2 linked regions of the Sinorhizobium meliloti genome follow. The protein of the gene in region 1 interacts with the protein of each later gene in a pairwise test. Links are inferred from orthologs where the notes say so. Each region holds a gene or a part of one and is shown in the gene's direction. Other genes may lie near its edges.

What was found. The genes of interacting proteins can lie anywhere in the genome.
Region 2: the proteins of secA (region 1) and secB interact in binary tests that used the Escherichia coli proteins (3 or more experiments, as listed by UniProt). The link is inferred for Sinorhizobium meliloti from one-to-one orthologs.

What each region holds. Positions count from the first base shown.
Region 1 is NZ_JAGIOS010000001.1:2,137,774-2,146,278, reverse strand. The notes cover bases 2,119-5,407. They hold secA (preprotein translocase subunit SecA), read left to right. Parts: upstream 2,119-2,495; coding sequence 2,496-5,207; downstream 5,208-5,407. Other genes in these bases: JOH52_RS10100 (peptidylprolyl isomerase), read right to left, coding at 2,119-2,250. Outside these bases: bifunctional glutamate N-acetyltransferase/amino-acid acetyltransferase ArgJ, read right to left, coding at 1-1,235; more of JOH52_RS10100, read right to left, coding at 1,396-2,118; cml (CmlA/FloR family chloramphenicol efflux MFS transporter), read left to right, coding at 5,442-6,641; JOH52_RS10085 (lipopolysaccharide biosynthesis protein), read left to right, coding at 6,795-8,183; JOH52_RS10080 (GNAT family N-acetyltransferase), read left to right, coding at 8,187-8,505. UniProt on the Escherichia coli protein: Required for protein export, interacts with the SecYEG preprotein conducting channel.
Region 2 is NZ_JAGIOS010000001.1:1,347,606-1,353,022, forward strand. What follows is about bases 2,609-5,417. They hold secB (protein-export chaperone SecB), read left to right. Parts: upstream 2,609-3,664; coding sequence 3,665-4,171; downstream 4,172-5,417. Other genes in these bases: JOH52_RS06420 (Tim44/TimA family putative adaptor protein), read right to left, coding at 2,609-2,787; JOH52_RS06425 (FxsA family protein), read left to right, coding at 2,922-3,497; dnaQ (DNA polymerase III subunit epsilon), read right to left, coding at 4,277-5,005; coaE (dephospho-CoA kinase), read right to left, coding at 5,199-5,417. Outside these bases: JOH52_RS06405 (helix-turn-helix domain-containing protein), read right to left, coding at 17-394; JOH52_RS06410 (Smr/MutS family protein), read right to left, coding at 391-957; mltA (murein transglycosylase A), read right to left, coding at 950-2,068; more of JOH52_RS06420, read right to left, coding at 2,086-2,608. UniProt on the Escherichia coli protein: One of the proteins required for the normal export of some preproteins out of the cell cytoplasm. It is a molecular chaperone that binds to a subset of precursor proteins, maintaining them in a translocation-competent state.

The sequences.
Region 1 (8,505 bases):
CTGTAGTCGCCGTTGATTTCGACATATTCCTTGGTCAGGTCGCAGGTATAGACCGTGGCGCGGCCCGAACCCAGACCGATATCGACGCGGATCGGAATGGTCTCGCCCTGCATGACCGCAGTCGCGGCCGCTTCCGAATAGGCCGGATCGCGCTCGCCCTCGACTGCGACGCGGATATCGCCGAACCAGATCGCCAGCCGGTCGCGCTCGGCCATCTCTCCCGACTTGCCGACGGCCATGACGACGCGCCCCCAATTGGCGTCCTCGCCCGCAACCGCCGTTTTGACGAGCGGCGAATTGGCTATCGAAAGTGCGATACGTTTGGCGGCGGCATCGTTTTCCGCGCCCTCGACCGTCACCTCGACCATCTTGCGCGCGCCCTCGCCGTCGCGCACGACCTGCAACGCCAGATCACGCAGCAGATCGTCGAGCGCGGCGCGGAACCCATCGAGACGCGGGTCGGCCGCGTCCTCGACCTTCGCCTGGCCATCGCCTGCCGCCGCACCGGTCGCAAACAGCATCAGCGTGTCGGAGGTGGACGTGTCGCTGTCGACCGTCACCGAATTGAAGGTGGGTTCGACGCCTGCCTGAAGCAGTGCCTGAAGCGCCGCCGGGGCAATGTCCGCATCGGTGACGACGAAGGAGAGCATGGTCGCCATGTCGGGCGCGATCATCCCGGCGCCCTTGGCGATCCCGTTGATCGCGACCTTGACACCGCCGATCTCGGCGCTGCGGGTGGCAACCTTCGGATAGGTATCGGTCGTCATGATCGCTTTGGCCGCTTCGAACCAGAAGTCCTGGGTGGCGGACGCGGCAAGCTTGTCGAGAACACCGGCGAACTTGGTGGCGTCGAGCGGCTCGCCGATGACGCCCGTCGACGCCAGGAAGACCTCCGCCTCGCTGCAGCCGACGGCCTTTGCCGCGGCCTCGGCCGTGAGCCTGGTCGCCTCCCTGCCCTTCTTGCCGGTGAACGCGTTGGCATTGCCCGAGTTGACGACGACGGCGCGCGCAATGCCGCCCGGCAGGTTCTGCCGGCAATGATCGACCGGAGCGGAGGGGCACTTCGACCGCGTGAACACGCCGGCCACGGATGCCGGCCGGTCGAAGAGCATCATCAGCACGTCGGTCCGGTTCTTATACTTGATCCCTGCGGCAGCGGTCGCCATGCGTACGCCGCGAAGGGCCGGCATTTCGGCAAAGGTTTTCGGAGCAAGCGGAGAGACGGAACCGGACATGGGATTGAACCTGCTTTTCAGAAGCCTCGGATGTTGTGCGAAATGCCCGAACGGCATTCAGCCGTCGGGCATCCGGATCTTTGAAGGCAGAGCGGAGCAAATGCGAGCGACCTCAGCCTCCGCTCGGGGCGCGCCTCCCCAAGGGGCCGCCCGGCCGTAATTACTTGGTTTCCTGCGGCTTGCCGGCCTCGTCATAGGCCTTCTTGAGCGCCGGATCGGAGATTTCGACCGCAGTGCTCTCCTTCGCGGAATTCAGAAGCTCGAGGTACTTGTCACGCATGACGAGCTGGCGAACCTGCGGCTCGACCTGTTCGAGCGTCGGCGGAGCCTGGGGACGCTTGTCCTCGATGAGGATCACATGGAAGCCGAACTGCGTCTTGACCGGCGTCTTCGTATAGGCGCCCTTTTCGAGCGCGAAGGCGGCCGTCTCGAATTCAGGCACCATGCGGCCCTTGGTGAAGTAGCCGAGATCGCCGCCCTCTTCCTTGTTCGGGTCGGTGGACTTGGCCTTCGCAAGATCGGCGAAGTTCTTGCCCGCATCGAGCTCCTTGATGACGTCCTTCGCCTCGTCTTCGGTCTTGACGAGGATATGGCGGGCCTTGACCTCTTCCTGCGGCGGAATCGCTGCGACTTCCTTGTCGTAGCGCGCCTTCACTTCCTCGGAAGTTACGGCATCGACCACGTGCTTCTTGAAGAATGCGTTGTGCAATTCGCGTTCGGTCAGGAAGGCGACGCGCTGCTTGAACGCCTCGTCGTTCTGAAGTCCTTCCTTCTCGGCGTCCTTCAAAAGAAGCTTGACGTCGATGACGGCCGAAAGTGCTGCCGCGCGCTTCTGTTCGTCGGGCATCCGCTGGAGCTGCGGATCGAGGCTCGTGATTGCGAGATCAAGTTCCGACTGGCGGATTTCCTGGTCGCCGACTTTCGCGATGACCGGATCGGTCCCTTCGGCGCGGGCGACACCCGCCGCGATCATCGCGACCAGTGCCGCGGCCGCAAGGGTCTTGTATCTAGACATGTTTCTAACCTTTCACCATTGGCCGCCAGCGCGATTGCCTCCGGCCCCGAGGGGCTGCACAACAACCAGAATGTGGCGGTTCTGTAGCCGTCCGGCCGTGCAAGTGCGTTGACATAATCCGACCCCCCTCTTATCTGTCACGCAACCTCGCGTCCAGAACAGTTTCCGGGCGTTTCGCGGCGTGACGCGGTTTTTCGACCGCGCGCCTGAAACCCCAGGCGACAAATAAGGAAAGGACCATTTGCATGGTCAGTCTCGGCGGCTTTGCCCGCAAGTTGTTTGGTTCCGCCAACGATCGCCGCGTCCGCGGCTACAAGGGACGGGTGGACGCCATCAATGCTCTCGAAGCCGAAATGAAGGCGCTGAGCGACGAGGCCTTGGCGGCGAAGACGGCGGAATTTCGCCGTGAGCTCGCCGATGGCAAGACCCTGGACGATATTCTCGTGCCGGCCTTTGCGGTCGTTCGCGAGGCTGCGCTCCGCGTCCTCGGGCTGCGCCCTTTCGACGTCCAGCTGATCGGCGGCATGATCCTGCACGAGCGCGCCATCGCGGAAATGAAGACCGGTGAAGGCAAGACGCTCGTCGCAACCCTTCCCGTCTATCTCAATGCGCTCGCCGGCAAGGGCGTGCATGTCGTCACCGTCAACGACTATCTCGCCCAGCGCGACGCCGGCATGATGGGCCGCATCTACGGCTTCCTGGGCATGACCACCGGCGTCATCGTCCACGGTCTTTCCGACGAGCAACGCCGCGACGCCTATGCCTGCGACGTTACCTATGCGACGAACAACGAGCTCGGCTTCGACTATCTCCGCGACAACATGAAGTACGAGCGCGGGCAGATGGTCCAGCGCGGCCACTTCTTCGCCATCGTCGACGAAGTCGACTCGATCCTGGTGGACGAGGCGCGCACGCCGCTCATCATCTCCGGCCCGCTCGACGACCGCTCCGATCTCTACAACACCATCAACGAATTCATTCCGCTCCTGTCGCCGGAAGACTATGAAATCGACGAGAAGCAGCGCTCGGCCAACTTCTCGGAAGAAGGCACCGAGAAGCTCGAAAACATGCTGCGCGAGGCCGGCCTGTTGAAGGGCGAATCGCTCTACGACATCGAGAACGTGGCGATCGTTCACCACGTCAACAACGCCTTGAAGGCCCACAAACTCTTCACCCGCGACAAGGACTATATCGTACGCAACGGCGAGATCGTCATCATCGACGAGTTTACCGGACGCATGATGCCCGGCCGCCGCTATTCCGAAGGCCAGCACCAGGCGCTCGAAGCCAAGGAAAAGGTGCAGATCCAGCCCGAGAACCAGACGCTCGCCTCGATCACCTTCCAGAACTATTTCCGCATGTACGACAAACTTGCGGGCATGACCGGTACGGCAGCGACGGAAGCGGAGGAATTCGGCAACATCTACGGCCTCGAAGTTCTCGAGGTGCCGACCAACCTGCCGATCAAGCGCATCGACGAGGACGACGAGGTCTATCGCACCGTCGGCGAAAAATTCAAGGCGATCATCGACGAGATCAAATCCGCCCATGAGCGCGGCCAGCCGATGCTCGTCGGCACCACCTCCATCGAGAAGTCAGAACTTCTCGCCGATATGCTGAAGAAGAGCGGCTTCTCCAAGTTCCAGGTGCTGAACGCCCGCTATCACGAACAGGAAGCCTATATCGTCGCGCAGGCCGGCGTCCCCGGCGCGGTCACGATCGCCACCAACATGGCCGGCCGCGGCACCGACATCCAGCTCGGCGGCAACCCCGACATGCGCATCCAGCAGGAGCTGGCCGATGTCGAGCCCGGGCCGGAGCGCGAGGCGCGCGAAAAGGCGATCCGCGAAGAGGTCCAGAAACTCAAGGAAAAGGCGCTTGCCGCCGGCGGGCTCTACGTCCTGGCCACCGAACGGCACGAAAGCCGCCGCATCGACAACCAGCTGCGTGGCCGCTCGGGCCGCCAGGGCGACCCGGGCCGCTCGAAGTTCTACCTGTCGCTTCAGGACGATCTGATGCGCATCTTCGGCTCCGACCGCATGGACGGAATGCTGCAGAAGCTCGGCCTGAAGGAAGGCGAGGCGATCGTCCATCCCTGGATCAACAAGGCGCTCGAACGCGCCCAGAAGAAGGTGGAGGCGCGCAACTTCGACATCCGCAAGAATCTCCTGAAGTACGACGATGTGCTCAACGACCAGCGCAAGGTCATCTTCGAGCAGCGCATCGAACTGATGGACGCGGAGAGCGTCACCGATACGGTGACCGACATGCGCAACGAAGTGATCGAGGAAATCGTCGCCAAGCGCATCCCGGAGCGGGCCTATGCCGAAAAATGGGATGCCGAGGGGCTGAAGGCCGACGTCCAGCAGTATTTCAATCTCGACCTGCCAATCGCCGAATGGGTCGCCGAAGAAGGCATCGCCGAGGACGATATCCGCGAGCGCATCACTGCCGCGGTGGACAAGGCGGCTGCCGAGCGCGCGGAGCGTTTCGGCCCCGAAATCATGCAATATGTCGAGCGCTCGGTCGTTCTCCAGACGCTCGACCATCTCTGGCGCGAGCATATCGTCAACCTCGACCACCTGCGGTCGGTCATCGGCTTCCGCGGCTACGCCCAGCGCGATCCGCTGCAGGAATACAAGTCCGAGGCTTTCGAGCTCTTCCAGGCCCTCCTCGGCAATCTGCGCCAGGCGGTCACGGCGCAGCTGATGCGGGTCGAACTGGTCCGCGAGGCGCCGGAGGAACCGCAGCCGCTGCCGCCGATGCAGGCGCATCATATCGATCCCCTGACAGGCGAGGACGACTTCGCGCAGGCCGGCGAGACGCTGCTGGCGGTCGCCCCTGCGAACCGCGATCCGGCCGACCCTTCCACCTGGGGTAAGGTCGCACGCAACGAAGCCTGCCCCTGCGGCTCGGGCAAGAAATACAAGCATTGCCACGGCATTTACGAAGCCTGACCGCACGGCGCTGCGCGTCCCGTCGGGCGCGCGGACGATTGTCGGCCTGCCACTGACATGGCAGGCAACTTCGCCTCAAGATGTGCATGGAGCCGTAGCATGGGAGCTCAAAAGTCGTCGGACAAGTAAGCCGCAACAACGCTTTTCCTTGTTGTTGCGGCGTCTGTCGAGCCGACCCCCCGTGCCGCAGGCAGACCGCCGCCGAATGTTCCTCATTTGAGCGGATGTCTTTCCATGCCTACAAAAAACCATGTCTGGCGCTATTCGCTGCCGGCAGCGCTGCTGCTGATGGCGCCCTTCGATATCCTCGCCTCTCTGGCCATGGATATTTATCTCCCGATCGTTCCTGCGATGCCCGGTATTCTCGGCACCAGCCCCGCCGTGGTTCAGCTCACGCTGAGCCTCTATATGGTGATGCTCGGCCTCGGCCAGATCGTCTTCGGGCCCGTCTCCGACCGCATCGGGCGACGGCCAGTCCTGATCGGCGGAGCGATGCTGTTCGCCGCCGCATCGTTCTGCCTCGCGGCTTCCTCCAGCGCCATCCCTTTCGTCGCCTTCCGCTTCCTCCAGGCGGTTGGCGCATCTGCGGCTCTGGTGGCCACCTTTGCAACGATCCGGGATGTATATGCCGACCGCCCGGAAAGCGTGGTCATCTACAGCCTGTTCAGTTCCATTCTGGCATTCGTTCCCGCTCTGGGGCCGATAACCGGTGCCATGCTGGCGGAGAGGTTCGGATGGCGCTCGATCTTCGTTACGCTGGGTGCATTAGCCATAATCGCGCTGCTGCAGGCACTGCCTCGCTGGCATGAATCCCGCCCTTCGGCGGCAGCGCTGTCGCGGCACGCATTCGGCCCCCTTTTCCGCAGCCTCGCCTTCTGGACCTATACCCTCGGCTTCAGCGCCGCCATGGGCACGTTCTTCGTGTTCTTTTCCACCTCGCCGCGCGTGCTGATCGACAAGGCAGGATATTCGGAGCTGCAGTTCAGCCTCGCCTTTGCAACTGTAGCAATCGTGATGATCATCACGGCGCGCTTTGCCGAGCGGTTCGTCTCCCGATGGGGAACTTCGGGCAGCCTCCTGCGGGGCATGTGCATGTTGCTTCTCGGGGCAGCGCTCCTGATTGCCGGGGAAACGTTCGGCGTCCCTTCGTCCTGGACCTTCGTCATGCCGATGTGGGTGATGGCGGTCGGCATCGTCTTCACCGTATCGGTGACCGCAAACGGCGCTCTCGAGGATTTTGGAGACATGGCGGGTTCGGCGGTCGCAGTCTATTTCTGCGTCCAAAGCCTCATCGTCGGGACGGCGGGGACACTGCTCGTGATCGGACTGCCCGGCGACAGCGCGTGGCCGCTTGTCGTCTATGCCTCGATTATGGCCGGCGTTGTGCTGATCGCGCGCCGGCAGTTGCATTCCAGAAGGCATGTGCAGGCATGATTGAAGAGGAAGTCGGGCAAGAGCCCGGCTTCCCCGCTCTCAAGCGAGGGTGCTGAACCCTTTGTTAACGCTGATCTGACAGAAGTGAAGCCCAGTATTGCGTAATGTCAGGGTGTCCTCGTGTTCATGGCGGTATGTCAATCGGCCGGACGAATGCTGCCGTCGGCGCTGAGATATCGCCTGCCTCGTCTCCTGCACGGCCTCGCGCCGCTTCTTGCGGGGGACGATCCCAGGAACCGTGCACAGCGCGTGGCGCTCATCGCCTTTCTGATCCGCATCGTCAGCGCAGCCATCGCCTTCGTCTCGCAAATCGTCCTTGCGCGCCTGGTCGGCGAGTTCGAATACGGCATCTTCATTTTCGTCTGGGTGCTGGTCGTCCTCTTCGGAAACCTGTCCTGCCTCGGCTTCCATGCGACCGTGATCCGCTTTCTGCCGGAATACCATACGACCGCCGCGCTTGCGAATATCCGCGGCCTGACCACGACGGCGCGCGTCTTTGCGATGCTTTCCGCGACCGTGCTCGCCGCCGTCGGCGGAGCCGGCCTCTGGCTCTTCGGCTCCGCCATCGAAAGCTACTATGTGATTCCCCTCTATCTCGGCCTGTTCACCTTGCCGATGATCGCGCTCGGCGATGTACTGGACGGCACCGCGCGGGCGCATAGCTGGCCCATCGTCGCGATGAGCCCGACCTATCTCGTGCGGCCGCTGCTGATCCTCGGTTTCATGGTCATCGCGATCGCCGCCGGGCTTCCGCGCGACGCGACGACAGCCATGGGCGCTGCGCTGGCGGCGGCCTATGTCACCACGCTCGGACAATTCGTGACGATGGCATGGCGGCTCGGCCGCCATTACGTGCGCGGACCGATGAAGATCGAGCTCGGGCGGTGGCTCAGCGTCTCCCTTCCCATTTTTCTGGTCGACGGTTTCGGGTTCCTGCTCACCAATTCCGACGTCGTCATCGTGGGCCTCTATCTGAAACCCGACGATGTGGCGGTTTATTTTGCGGCGGCCAAGACCATGGCACTCGTCCATTTCGTCATGTTCGCCGTCAAGGCAGCGGCAGGTCCGCGCTTCTCCGCGGCAATGGCCGCAGGCGACCGCCGGCAGCTGGCGGAAATCGCTGTCGAAAGCGCGCGCTGGTCCTTCTGGCCGTCCCTGGTGATCGGCGGCTGCGTGCTCGCAGCCGGCAACATGCTGCTTTCGCTGTTTGGCCCGGCCTTCACCACCGGCGCCCCCTTGATGGCGATCCTGCTGACGGGAATTCTCGCCAAGGCATTTGTCGGGCCGGCCGAAACGCTGCTCACGATGGCGGGGCGGCAAAAGCTCTGCGTCCTGCTCTATGCGGCTGCGCTCGGAGCCAACATCGCCTTGAACGTGACACTCATCCCGGTCTTCGGCCTGACGGGCGCAGCTGCCGCCACTGCGGGCGCGATGTTCGTGGAGGCAGCCATCCTGCATTTCGCCGTCAGGCGCACTTTCGGCTTTCCCCTGCGGGCCGTTGCCGGCGCGGGGCGCATGAACAACAAGAACGAGGCGATTTGAGCCATGATCGGCAATGTCCTTCCCGCAGACGTGAACGGCAGCGCCAACCGCCTGCTTGGCGGCCTCGCGCAATCCGGACCCGATACGTTGCAGTCCGAACGGACATTGATGGTCGGAAGGCCCGGACGGCACCTCGCGGTCTATCCGGCGAGAGCCGGATACGACCTGCAGCGGGAGCTCGACTTTCTCTCCAATCGCGCCATCGAGCAGAACGTCTTCTTTACCGGGCGCTTTCTCGCGCCCGCCATGCCGCGCCTCGAGGATCGGGTGATCCGGCTTGCGGTCATCCGCGACCAAAGCGAGCAGAGAAGCCGCCTCCGCT
Region 2 (5,417 bases), 790 kb from region 1 along the record:
CGGCCGGGAGGGGCTTTCATCCCCTGTCCTTATCAGGAAATGTGGCTTTTTCCAAAACATCTTCCAGCGCCCGAATCGTCTCCGCCGACAGGCCGCGAATCTCCATGCTCAAACGGTTGGCGAAGGCGGTGTGACCGGGCGGAAGGCCGGACGTGTCGAGCACGACTTTCGGGTCTGAAAGATGCGCTATCCGGAAGAGCTCGTCGGCCTCGTCCCAGATCACGTTGAAATAGCCGGCAACGCGCTGGAGGAAGTCGAAGCTCGGCGCTCCCCGCTTGCCGTGTTCGAGAGCGGAGAGATAGGCGGGCGAAACCCCGATCGCCGCCGCCATCTCCTTCTGAGACACGCCCTTGCGCCGGCGAAGTTCGCGCACGGCTTCGCCGAAGGGAGTCATGATGCGCCTCCCTTCGCACGCGCCAGCCGCACATAGAGCGCGCCCTCGCCGCCGTGATTGCGGGCTGCCGGTTCGTAGGACGATATCAATGGCCGGAACTCGGGAAGCGAGAACCAGAGCGGCACGGCCCGCTTCAGGGCGCCGTCGCTGCCGAGCGACGTCCCTTTGCCGGTGATGACGAGGACATGCCTCAAGCCGCGGTCGCGCGCCCTGAGGAGGAACTGCAGCAGCAATCCGTGCGCCTCGCTCTGGATCATGCCGTGCAGGTCGATCCTCGCCTCGAGCGTCAGCCGGCCCTTGGCAAGTTTGCGTTTGACCGGCCGCTCCAGCGCGTGATGAGGGCGGTGTTCTGCCTTGTCGCGGCTGAGAGAAAAGCCCCTGCCGGCCTTTTCGGGCGTGCTCGAGGAAGGCGCCGCCTCCGGGCCGGGTACAGCCTTGATTTCCGCGGTCCCGCCCAGCAGCTCCTCGAGATTCTCCAACCGCCCGGGCATGGGCCGCGCCGAACGCGCGACCTTCCCCCAGAGAATGCGGTCCTCGGTGGAAAGCTTCTTGTCCTTAGCCATGGCTGGACTGCGGGCGATATCGGACCGAGGCCGCGCGGGGTACGAAAATGAAGAACTCTGCGTCGTTGCGCACGCAACCCGCGAGTTCCCCCGCCTGGTCGCCGGAGCCCGTGAAGATATCGCCGCGCGCCGGGCCGACGATGGCTGAACCGGTGTCGAGCGCGAGCATCAGGCGACCGAAGGGATGTCCGCCGTCGAGATGGGTCAGGGTTTCGCTCGCGACATAAAAGGGAACGCCGAATGTGTGGATGAGGCGGTCGACCGCAAGCGAGCGTCCCGGCTCGAGCGGCACCTTGGCAGCCGCCACGGGGCCAAGCCCCTCCTCCTCGACCGGCGCCTCGCGGAAAAAGATGAAGGACCGGTTGTGCCACAGAACCTCGTCCGCCCTGTCGGCATGGGCCGCCAGCCAGGCGCGAATGCTCGCCATCGACACGGTGGCGGCATCGATCTCGCCGCGATCGATCAACAGTTTCCCGACGGCGGAAAAGCGGTGCCCGGTTTTGGCGGCATAGGTGATGCGGCGGCGCGATCCGTCCGGATAGATCAACCGCGCCGCGCCCTGCACATGGACGAAGAACACGTCGACCTTGGAGCGGGCATAGGCGATTTCCAGACCGCGGCCGGAGAGAAATCCTTCTTCGATCGCACGGCGATCCGGAAATTCCTCGATCCTGCCGTCGCGACGGCGGCCGAAGACGAAATAAGGGTCCATTCCTGCCGGCCGGTTCGTGTCGTCGATGTCGACGAGGTCCGAGGGGCGCCGGTAGAAGGGAAAGCGGAACTCCGCATCCGGCCCAGCCCGTACCTCGATCGCGGGTTCGTAGAAAGCGGTGACGAAGCCGGTCCTTTTCTCTTCCGGGCAGATTCGGAACGGAACGAACTGGGCCTCGAAAAATGCGCGTGCGGCCGCCGCATCGGAGAAATCGCTGCCCGCCGCCTCGAAGGCGGGCAGGAGGTCGCCGACCGAAATGCCGAGCGAGCCGGTCTTGTACGGCTTCACCTCCGTTGCATGCCGGTGACAGCGCCGAAGCGAAGCGATCACCGGCGCCGGGTCGTCCGCAGACCAGCCGGGCAGCTCCGAAAAGGAGACCGGCTCGAGATGAAAAGCCATGGCCGCCCGCTTCCCGGTCAGTTTTCCGATTCGGTGGCGATCAGCTTCCAATTCGGGTCGCGTGAACGGATATCGCGCGCAAAAGTCCACAGGTCGTTCACTTCGGCAACCGAATCGGCGTCTCCGTCGACCAGTTTCCCCTGCTTGTCGTAGGTCGCGGAAATAAGCTGGCTGATGATCCTGACCGTTATGTTTTCCTCGGCGTCCTTGATCTCCGCGTGCACGATATCGGCTTTGTCGATGCCGACGAAGGTCGACTTGACCACCTCGCCCTTGGCCTCGCGCTCCGCAATCGCGGCCTCGAAGCCCTCGTAGACCTCGCGGGACAGCAAACCCTTGAGGGTTTTGCGGTCGCCGTCGGCAAAGGCCATGACGATCATCTCGTAGGCCATCTTCGCACCGTTGAGGAATTCGGCCGGATTGAAGTTGGGATCCGCGTCGGTCATTGCCCGGAGTTGGGCATTCAGCGGAGTTCCGGCCTTGGCGACGATCTCGATCGCGGCATAGCGCGACTCGTCCTCCGCCGTCTCGCGACGTGGAAGCTGAACGACCTTGCCGTTATCCTTGGCTTCCGGCCCTTGAGCGATATCCCGTGGAGAGTAGGGATCGAAAGGAGGCCGCTCGCTGCCGGTCCTGCGACCTAAGACGCTACGCAATTGCAGGAAGATGACCACGGCAGCGATCAGGAAAAAAAATGTGATGAAATCAAAAGAGCCCATTTCCACCCGGAACCGCTGTTAGAATTTCTCGTACTGTTCCATATAGTCCGGAAGGATAGACCATTCAAACGACGATGTCGCACCCATAAACCGGAGACCGGACAATTGCACTCACCTTCTTGCGAGCACGGGCGATGCGTTTCCTGATCCCGCTCGTCATTCTCGGGCTGCCGCTTGCGGAAATCGCAGGCTTCGTCGCCGTCGGGCGCGAGATCGGCGTGGCGATGACGCTTCTTCTCGTTTTCGCAAGTGCCGTCGCCGGCATCATGCTCCTGCGCATCCAGGGATTCGGCGTGCTCCGGCGCGTGCAGGAGGCGGCGCGGACGGGCAACGATCCGGGGCTGGACGTTCTCGGCGGTGTGCTGATCTTCATCGCCGCTATCCTGTTGATCGTGCCCGGTTTCATCAGCGACCTCGTCGGCCTTCTCATCTTTCTGCCCCCGGTCCGGCGCGCCATCGCCGCCTTCCTGCGCAGAAGGATGACGATTTTGAGCAGCGCAACCGGCTTCTATCGTTCCTCCAGGCGCCAATCCCCTGGCCCTCAATCCTCTGGTCCTCAGTCCTCTGGCCCCCAATCCGCTGGCCCCCAGTCCGCTGGCACCCCTCGCGAGCAGCGCCGCGGCCCGCTGACGATCGATCTCGACGAGGACGAATTTTCGCGCAAGACAAAGGACGAAGACGACCCGCCGCCGGATCGTCCGCCTCATTGATCCGAGCTTCACTTTTTCTGATCCCGGCTCCAATCGGGTCTATAATACCGGTTCCCAAAGAAGGGTCGGACGTGTTCCTGCGTCGGGCCAGGCCGGGCCACGAGGGTTGTAAGCCCAGGCCCTAAATGCTAGATGGCCTCACCAATTCGAAGTCCGAGGAAACTCTTATGACGACTGATACCGCATCCAACGGCAACGGCAGTGCCCAGCAGCAGAGCCCGTCGCTCAATATCCTGGCCCAGTACGTCAAGGACCTCTCCTTCGAGAACCCCGGCGCACCGCGTTCGCTGCAGGCTCGCGACCGCTCCCCGTCGATCAACATCAATGTCAATGTCAATGCCAATCCGCTGGCGGAGAATGATTTCGACGTTGTCCTGTCGTTGAGCGCCCAGGCGAAGGACGGCGACAAGATGCTCTTCAACGTCGAGCTCGCCTATGGCGGCGTCTTCCGCGTTGCCGGCTTCCCGCAGGAGCACATGCTGCCGCTGCTCTTCATCGAGTGCCCGCGCCTCCTGTTCCCCTTCGCGCGCCAGATCGTAGCCGACGCCACCCGCAACGGCGGCTTCCCGCCGCTGATGATCGATCCCATCGATTTCGCGCAGATGTTTGCCCAGCGCATGGCCGAGGAAAAGGTCCGCGCGCAGGTGGCCAATACCAACGACACGGCCAACTGATCGGTCCGAATGATTGGAAGACCCGGCTCACCGAGCCGGGTTTTTTGTGCCCGGTCTATGCGATTCGGCTTGAGAAACCTCGCGGGCGCCGCAATACGGATAGGCCTAGACAGCTTCCGATCTGAGAACGTCATCGGCTTCGCTGTACTTCGACCAGATCGCATTCGCGCCGATCTTCGCGACGAGCGCCGCATGGGCGGCGATCTCGGCCTCCGTCAGCCGTGGCCGTAGAGGCCTTTCCCTTGTGACCACGACGACCGGTCCGTCGTCAGCCTCGATCGGCCGGTCACCTGCCTCCGTCACCACGAGACCGAGCGCGGCCTGGCGCCCGCCGATCATCTCGATATAGACCTCGGCCAGCAGCTCGGAGTCGAGCAGGGCTCCGTGCCTGGTTCGATGGGAGTTGTCTACACCGTAGCGACGGCAGAGCGCATCGAGCGAATTCGGCCCCATCGGGTGCTTGCGGCGGGCAAGAGCCAGAGTGTCGATAACCCGGTCGCTGCCGATCGGCGGCAGGCCGAGCCGCTCGAACTCCGCATTGATGAAGCCGATGTCGAAGGTGGCGTTGTGGGCGACCCAACGGGCATCGCCGAAGAAATCGACGATTTCCTGGGCGACATCGGCGAAGGGCGGCTTGTCCTTCAGGAACTCGTCGGTGATACCGTGGACGGCCAGCGCTTCCGGGTGAACCTTGCGCTCCCCCGGATTGATATAGATATGGATCGTGCGCCCCGTCGGAAACTGGTTCTCGAGCTCGATACCGCCGATCTCGATCACCCGGTCCTCGCGGTTGTCGAGGCCGGTCGTTTCCGTATCAAAGATGATTTCACGCATACGGGAGCCCTGTGGACGCTGTTTCGGGGCGAATCACCCGAAGCCGACCTCCATTCTTAATGGCATTTCGCCGTCATTTGAAGCTTCAGTGCCAGGTTTGCACCGATGATAGCGCATCGGTTCGCGAAGCGATCTAGCTCTTCGAAGTCGCCTCCGGACGGAGACACTGACACTTTTCCTGAAAGTGCGCTAACTAACCGGCCCGCAAATCATCGACGATCGCACGGATCTGCTGCCGCGTGACGTCGAAGCTGTCGCTTGTGTCGACGATATAGTCGGCGCGGGCGCGCTTCTCGCTGTCGGGCACCTGCCGCTTGAGGATCATCGCAAACTTCTCGGCGGTCATGCCCGGGCGCTTCATGACGCGTTCCCTCTGCATCTCCGGATCGCAGGTCACGACGACGATGCGGTC